DNA from 2 places in the Lysinibacillus sp. CTST325 genome. Region 2 is predicted to be linked to the other one. Evidence: riboswitches for the same ligand, from Rfam matches in the RefSeq annotation. Region 2 holds a riboswitch; the other holds the start of a gene.
The links. Region 2 has a riboswitch for FMN ahead of ribE (riboflavin synthase). Riboswitches for the same ligand answer to the same signal wherever they lie in the genome.
Positions count from the first base shown of each region.

Region 1 (4,400 bases), 250 kb from region 2:
ACATAACCAATTTGATGATGACCAACTTGAGCATCTATTAAATAATGCCCCTAAGCTTTCTGACCGCCGTTCGAAAGAAGAAATATTCAATCGATTAATGACAGATGCTCGCTTGCAGGATAATGTCCATCTTCAAGAAGCTATACAACAACCGATAGATGATGAAATAACATCGCAAGAGCAACAACACAGTATTCCTATGCAACAAGAAAGTACCGAGACAGCGACAACAAAGAAGAAAATTCGTAAATGGCCAATCTTTATGAGCGTTGCAGCAGTTTTCGCTTTAACAGTACTTACAGGCTCTATGTTCATGAATCATAATGATGCAAAAATAGACCAGGCTAATGCTCCTGAAACCTCTCAATATTCAACATCGCAGGATAGTCATGCAGCGAAAAGCTCTGTCAACCATGATAAGATGATGGAATCCAACAGCATAGTAGCAGAACATTCAAGGATCATGTCTTTACGATCATCAGTTTATGAGGAAGATTTAACAGATGCAGTAGTATTTCATATTGGTTTGGCAAATCGTGATAAGAAAAGCGTACCGATGACGTATATCATTCCAAATGAACGAGTTGCTACTGATTTTGCGAAGAAAAAGCCTACAACATTACAAATGTATGAAAAGTATGCGCCGCAAATTGATGAGAAAGCAAATGGTCTTACTAACTATCATCCATATAAAGGAGAATTGAAGGAGAAGGGCGATAAACTAGTTCATGTATTGCCGGAGGAAAATGATTATGATGTTGCTTCAGCAGATACTAATGAATATTTAGAGACTTTACAGGATACATTCTCTGATTCAGAGTATAAAGATGTTGAGTTTGAAAATCCTGATGGTACAGCCTACAAATTTTCCAAGGAAGAAGAGCCAAGTAATCCTAAGGCATTAACAAGCTCAAATCATTTTAATTATTATTTATATAAAGATGAAAATGGAGCTGAATATTTATCACCCGATTCTCGTAAAACTTTTCCCACTGTAACAGAAGCACTTACCGATATGCGAAATAAAAATGATGATGTATACGTTTCAGTTGTACCGGAAAATATAACATACACTGTGAAAGAAGTAGCAGAAGGTGTTATTGTTACATTTGATGAGCCGCTTGATTTAACGACCATGGATACTGTTCGTGCAACTCAGCTGATAGAAGCTATGATGCTCACTGCTGCAAGCTTTGATCAACAAATACGTTTAGACAATGTTGTACAGGAAACCTGGGAGGGATTTGATTTAAAAAAATTCTTGCCAAAGCCTGTAGGAGCCAATAAACGATATATGCCATAAACAGCATAACGGTAGAACTTAAAAAATTTTTTGGAGCATTCTCGCCGCTATATGTGCGTGAATGCTCTTGTCATTTTATGACACCAGTAGCAAAGAGTTATTGCTCATAAAAGCCTATTGGTGAGGATTAGTGGAGATGTAGAAAACCCTCACTGATTAAAGTTTCGCTCTATGAGCTATTGGTCGAGTATTTATAAAGCATACAAGTTTAATCGGAATTTTTTAAGCAAAGCTATTTACATTTCTCTAATAATTCATTATAGTAAGGCTATGAAACAAAAAAATAATGATTCATCTTCGGGGCAGGGTGAAAATCCCGACCGGCGGTAATAGAGTTGTAAATCGCTAATGTTTCCTTTAAGACATATTAGCTCGCATGATTTACTAAAAGCTCTTCAGCCCGCGACCTGTGCAAATAATTTTTTGCATGGCTGACTTGGTGTAATTCCAAGGCCGACAGTTAAAGTCTGGATGGGAGAAGATGGAGGTACGATCGTCATTCATTGTTATGAATTTAGCTATGTATGAGCGTTTTTTCGATGTGGCTTCACACAGCGTATGCTCAGAAAATAGTTAATTAATGGCGTTTTTTAATCATGCCTATTCTCCCTTATGCTCTTTTGCATAAGGGTTCTTTCATGATGATAATCGATTAGGTCGTAACCTTTCTTCTTGCGAGATTGAATCAGCAAAGAGGAGAGAGTTTTCTATGAAGAAAAATGTTAAACTTCAATCGTATATTACGATTGGCATGCTGAGCAGTATTTCGTTTTTATTAATGCTTTTTAATTTCCCGATTCCGCCATTTCCAGCGTTTTTGGAAGTGGACTTCAGTGATATGCCAGCATTACTAGCAGCGATCACTATGGGACCTGTAGCTGGTATTTTAGTAGAATTATTTAAAAATGTGTTGGACTGGGTTTTCTCAGGCACGCCAACGGGAGTACCGGTAGGACATATCGCGAACTTTGTGACAGGTATTTTATTTATTCTACCAGTGAGTTTTGTTTTTAATCGCTCCAAAACAGTTAAAGGCCTTATCGGAGGTTTAGCTGCTGGAACAATTGTAATGGCAGTAGGGATGAGCATTCTTAACTATGCAGTATTTTTACCTATGTACACTTACTTTTTAGGTATGGAGCCTGTTGTAGGTGATTCACTATATAAAATGATCGTAGCTGGTATATTGCCATTTAACATTGTAAAAGGTATTTTAATTACTATCATCATGGCATTACTATTTACAACGATGCGTAAATGGATTAATAATCAGCGTTCCATGTATTTAACAAAATAATTAGGATGAGACCTCGAGCTGTTAAGCGTTCGAGGTTTTTTTATTTAGAATGATGGTTGAGGTGTTGGATAATATTACGCAAAAGTAACGTATAGAATTAATCTAGTCGAGTGTATTATTTTATTGTAGAATAAGGAAGAGTTGAGTAAGTTAGAGGAGTTTGAAGAGATGAGTGAAAAAAAGAGTCAGTGGTCTAGTAAACTAGGCTTTATTTTAGCATCGGCTGGAGCTGCAATTGGACTAGGCGCAATTTGGAAGCTTCCTTATGTTACTGGACAAAGTGGTGGAGGAGCGTTTTTCCTTATTTTTGTTCTATTTACATTGCTGATTGGTTTACCGATGTTGTTATCAGAATATATTTTAGGTCGTGGTACACAGTCTGAGGCTGTAACTGCCTATAAAAAAATTGCACCTACAAAAACAGGTTGGGCTTGGGTTGGTCGTATGGGTGTGCTCGGCTGTTTTTTATTATTAAGTTTTTACAGTGTTGTAGGAGGTTGGATTTTTATATATAGTGGCCTTGGTGTGACTGGGGCTGTTATTGATCCTTCCGTTGATCCTAGTGAACTATTTGCAAAGATTGTAGGAACACCTTGGATTACATTACTAGGTTTAGGGCTGTTTACGCTAGTAAATGTATTAGTCATTTCACTTGGTGTGCAAAATGGTATAGAAAAGGCCAATAAGTGGATGATGCCTTTATTATTCATTATGTTTATTGTGCTTGTTGTGAGGGCTTTAACATTAGATGGGGCAATGGAGGGGGTTAAGTTCTTCTTATGGCCTGACTTTTCCAATATAACTGGAAAGGCTATATTAGAAGCGTTAGGGCAGTCTTTCTTTGGCTTAGCGGTAGGGTTTTCTTGTCTTGTGACGTACAGCTCCTATTTAAAGAAAGATGTGAGCTTACCTAATTCCGCAGGCTCCGTTGTTCTTCTCACAGTGCTTGTATCGTTTTTAGCAGGATTAGCAATTTTCCCTGTTGTATTTGCTTTTGATTTAGAACCAGCATCTGGACCTGGCTTACTGTTTATGGTTCTGCCAACAGCATTTAGTCAAATGCCATTTGGTGAAATATTCTTAGCGATGTTTTTATTATTATTTTTATTCGCAACGCTAACTTCTTCATTCAGTTTATATGAAATTATCGTAGCGGCATTTATGGAAAAGGGACGTATGTCTCGTTCTGCATTGACGATGCTACTAGGTGTAGTAGTCTTTATTGCGGCGATTCCTGCAGCGCTTTCATCAAGTACTTTAGCGGATGTATCAATTTTTGGAAAAACAATTTTTGATGCAACTGACTTTTTAGTATCTAATTTAATGCTTCCGTTAGGTAACTTATTGATTGCTATTTTTATTGCGTATGTAGTTGATAAAGAAATTGTGAAGAAGGAATTATTAATAGGAAGTCAAATGGGGCAGGGGTTCTATTCAACGTATCGACTACTGATGTTAATAGTAGTACCTTTTGTGATTATCGTTGTGTTTGTAAATATGCTTTTACAATATTAAAGTGAATAGGTTGCATTCCGTTTAATAGGAATGCAACCTACTTTTATGTTTGGGAGGGCAACAACAGGGTTAGTATTCGCTAAGTGATAGTTCACCTAGCCAGCCTTCTTTAATGATCTGTCTTGCTTGCTCTTCGCTTTTAGTAATAGGGAATACTTTATCGACTTGTGAAATAGCAAACAAGTTACGAATGAAATCATCGACAACAATAATGGCGATTTTCTTTTCTTTTACAGATACTTTCTTTGCGAAATTGACAATCATGCCAAAGCCGGTACTATCGAT
Region 1 is NZ_BAAFHO010000001.1:372,673-377,072, reverse strand. Features, by position in the region: gene ACYQ73_RS01915 (RNA polymerase subunit sigma) at 1-1,303, shown strand, start outside; FMN riboswitch at 1,593-1,790, shown strand; gene ACYQ73_RS01910 (ECF transporter S component) at 2,013-2,600, shown strand; gene ACYQ73_RS01905 (sodium-dependent transporter) at 2,769-4,115, shown strand; gene ACYQ73_RS01900 (STAS domain-containing protein) at 4,185-4,400, opposite strand, start outside.
Region 1: it holds a riboswitch for FMN, as region 2 does, so the genes downstream of both, ACYQ73_RS01910 (ECF transporter S component) here and ribE (riboflavin synthase) in region 2, are expected to answer to the same signal.

Region 2 (4,400 bases):
AAAATAATGTATTTGTATCTGTACCTAAAATGTCCCTTCCGATGCTTAAACCTGATGTAAATAATTTTTTTCTGCTAATTAACGGATTATGATGAAGAATTTCATGCATGGAAGTAGCAATAGAAATGGCAACATCTAAAATGGCCCCAATCGTACTCATAATAATAACGGAAGCTCCAATTTGCACAAAATTGACACCAATATAAAGAGAAAATATGCTAATTTCTTCTGAGGATTCTTCCCCGAATCCTCGAATCATTGATTTCTCCGTTACAAAAACAATGAATAATAATAAAATTACAATCGTAATCATGGTAGAAATGAATGCAGTTACCGTTTTACTGCTCGTTTCATTAATAAAAAATAAGCTAATCCAGCTAATGACGGTACAGGCAATGAGCGTTAATAAAATCGGACTATTTTTCTGACTGGTCATTAAAAAGATAGTTATAAAGAGTACTCCAAAGTTTAAAAATAAAGATAGAAAAGATCGTACTCCTTTTTTTCCACCAATAACGATCATCAATATGAATAAAATGGCAGTTAACCATACTAATACATTCATTATTTTTCCCTCTTTCGATTAATGAAAAAAATAGAAGTGTATAAACTGATTGGAATTGTTAAGACCACACCTATTCCACCTGCTAGTGCCCTAGCTAATTCTAATGAAAGGTTCATGGAAAGTGTTTGCCCTAATGGATAAGAGTTTTTCAAATATAAAATCAACATAGGGATTGAGCCACAAATATAAACAAAAAACAAAATACTTGTAATCGTTCCCATAATGTCTTTCCCGATGTCCATCCCTGAGGTTTTCAGTGCTTGGTCAGAAATATTTTGGTTTTGCTCAAATAAAGCGAACATTGAAGAAGCCATTGTGATGGAGACATCCATTACAGCTCCTAGTGCTCCAATAAATAACCCAGCCATAAAAATCACTCGATAAGGTCGCGTTAAAAATTGCATCTCTTCATATCGAATTCCATTTTCGTTTGTGATCCACAGAACTAAAGCGCTAATCAATAACGAAATAAATGTTCCGATAAGTGTTGCAGCAATCCCTGCATATGTTTTTTCATTCAAGCCGTTAATGAGAATTAAAGAAATGACCGTAAATAAAAGAACACATACCCCGCTAATAAATATCAAATTTATATTAGATTGTATATATAAATCCAAAGCGTAGGATAAAACAAGAGAATTTACAATTAAACTGATGATTGAAAATAACCCTTGCCTTTTACCAACGATCAGCAAAGCAAAAATAAAAATCCACGCCACTATCAAGACAAACTGATCACGTTTCACGTCTAAAATAGCCCCAGTTAAATCCCCATTTTTGTTTGTATTTGCTTTAATGGAAACAAATAATTTATTCCCAACATGGTACTCTTGATCAAAGGCTCCAGATGCTGAATACTCATTTGTAAAATGAATAAGCTTACCTTTTTTTTCACCATTTTTTAATACAGCTGTAATTTGCTGAGTATATAAATGATCTTCATTTTCATACAAATCCGTTACAGGGTTTGATTCTTTTAATTCCGTTTTTATAACTTCCGCAATTGGACGATCATAAAATGCTTCGTTGTGATAAACGAAAAAAACAGAAGCGATAAAGCAAATTGCGATAAAGGTATAAAATATAACTTTGTTAAAAGATTTTTTTTTCAAGATGTTTTGCAATAAAAAAACCTCCAATGTGAGAAGGGAATCTAATCCTAGTCGTTGCGTTCATTGTTAACGTTGGCACGAACAATGACTCACAGTGTCACTATGAATTTTAATGTCAAGCGGATTAAAAAAGTGCCATTATAATGTAACGTGCTAATTGAATAGAGGTTCCTTAATAAGTAGCTTTTAGCTTACTTAGTTTTAGCATATTTAAATTATTGTTATTCATTGTGTAAGTATATATTAATTTATTCGCTTTAGATCAATAGTATGGTTATTAGCAGTGTCTTAGGGAAATATAGACAACTTAGCATATGAAGGAAGCGGTAAAATACAGAAGAGGGGTTCGAGGGATGCAGTCGCCCCAGGACCGATTTGGATGCCATTAACTGTCTCTAGGTATCCAACGGTTGTCAAATACGTCAATAAAACGAGCGGGGCATGCGCCTACCTATATTTAGCCCCCGATGACTCATCCTTCGTTATTGGTCAAGTACTACATGTGGATGGGGATCATTACTGAAATTTAGAAATTGTTTTTGAGAATTATCTGGATAAATTAATCAAGTAGTGTTATCGTAAGAAATAGCTAAATAAAATATCCTTCAGGGTAGGGTGAAATTCCCAATCGGCGGTGATGAAGAAATTCAAAGTCCGTGAGCGCAAGCTGATTTGGTGCAAATCCAAAACCGACAGTTATAGTCTGGATGGGAGAAGGGTAAAAGTGTGAGCTTTTTAAATTCGCTTGAGTTTATAAGGTTTGTTTGAGTATGCTTTTATTTTAACTACTTCCCATTTTATAGTTGGGAAGTAGTTTTTGTTTTATTTGGCTAAAAAATTGAATAGCAGTTGTTCTTCGGGGTAGGGTGAAATTCCCAATCGGCGGTGATGAAGAAATTCAAAGTCCGTGAGCGCAAGCTGATTTGGTGCAAATCCAAAACCGACAGTGACAGTCTGGATGGGAGAAGAACGATGAGATGACAGCCTATGGAAAAAAATATTATATCCATGAGGTTTATTTGTTGACGTCTTATGTATATGAACTCCCAAACCCCTTTAATCTAAGGGGTTTTTTGTTTGAACGAAAATTATTAAATGAATGAAAGTAGGTGTAAAAATGTTTACGGGAATTGTTGAGGATATTGGTACCGTAAAAACCATGCAAAGCGATCGGCAAAGTATGAAAATTACCGTTATTTCAAAGGAAATGGTAGAGGATGTAAAGCTCGGGGATAGTATAGCGGTCAATGGTGTTTGTTTAACAGTGATACATTTTAATGAACAAGAGCTAACGATGGATGTAATGCCTGAAACAGTGAGCGCAACAAATTTACAGCAGCTCGCAGTTGGAGATCCGGTAAATTTAGAGCGTGCTATGTCAGCTAATGGACGTTTCGGTGGTCATTTTGTATCCGGACATGTTGACGGGGTAGGGAAAATAGTGCGCAAGCGGCCATTAGCAAATGCAGTCTATATTGATATTGAACTATCAACAGAGTTAACGAACTACTGTATTCCAAAGGGTTCTATCACAATTGACGGAACGAGTCTAACACTCTTTCATGTCGAGAAAAACGGTGTCACAGTATCACTGATACCTCACACATACCAGGAAACTATTTTAGGTATGAAGAAAATGGGTGATCTCGTTAATGTAGAAACCGATTTAGTTGGAAAATACATTTTGCATCAACTTAAGTGTGGACAGGAACCTCCGACCATCACAAGAGATTTCTTAGCACAAAACGGGTTTTAACTAACATTTTACGAACTGGAGGCGGCGATATTGCTACATTCAATTGAAGAAGCAATAGAGGATTTAAAACAAGGGAAGATGATTATTGTAGTAGATGACGAGGACAGAGAAAACGAAGGGGACTTACTCGCACTTGCGGAATTTATGACTCCAGAAACGATTAACTTTATGGCGACCTATGGACGAGGTCTTATATGTACACCGATTTCACAGGAGCTTGCACAAAAGTTAGCATTAAAGCCTATGGTTAGTATTAATACAGATAATCATCAAACGGCATTTACCGTTAGTATAGATCATGTAGACACAACGACTGGAATTAGCGCATTTGAACGGGCAATGACTATACAAAAAATGTTAGAACCACAAGGGAAAGCCGCAGATTTTCGTAGACCAGGCCATGTATTCCCGTTAATAGCAAAAGATAATGGTGTATTAGAGCGTAGAGGACATACAGAAGCTACAATTGATTTGGCCAAACTTTGTCATAGTGTTCCCGCGGGCATTATTTGCGAAATTATGGGCGACGATGGCAAAATGCTACGCTTTAATGACCTCATTAAATATGCAGCACAACATCATTTAAAAATGATTTCCATAGAAGCATTGGCAACATATCGTCGACAACAAATAATGGAAGAAAACACACAGACAATATAAAGGAACATCAACAAAAGTTTGGAATGACATTTGTTAAAACGTACTTTATGTATATAAGTTGATTGGAGTGGAGACTAGACAACTCCTTGGGATTAGCGACTCATCGGACGCCCCCAGGAAAGCGCCTAGTCGGAACGGAAATCAACCCCACGTTATGATGAGTAGACTAAATAATAGAGGAGAGATTCAAAATGGTTAAAACATTTGAAGCACAATTAATTGGTACGGATTTAAAAATAGCAGTAGTAGTTGGTCGTTTCAACGAATTTATTACAAGCAAATTATTAGACGGTGCATTAGATGGTTT
Region 2 is NZ_BAAFHO010000001.1:118,149-122,548, reverse strand. Features, by position in the region: gene ACYQ73_RS00610 (YibE/F family protein) at 1-565, opposite strand, end outside; gene ACYQ73_RS00605 (YibE/F family protein) at 565-1,680, opposite strand; FMN riboswitch at 2,275-2,400, shown strand; FMN riboswitch at 2,526-2,651, shown strand; gene ribE (riboflavin synthase) at 2,795-3,433, shown strand; partial or broken gene ribB (3,4-dihydroxy-2-butanone-4-phosphate synthase) at 3,464-4,057, shown strand; gene ribH (6,7-dimethyl-8-ribityllumazine synthase) at 4,285-4,400, shown strand, end outside.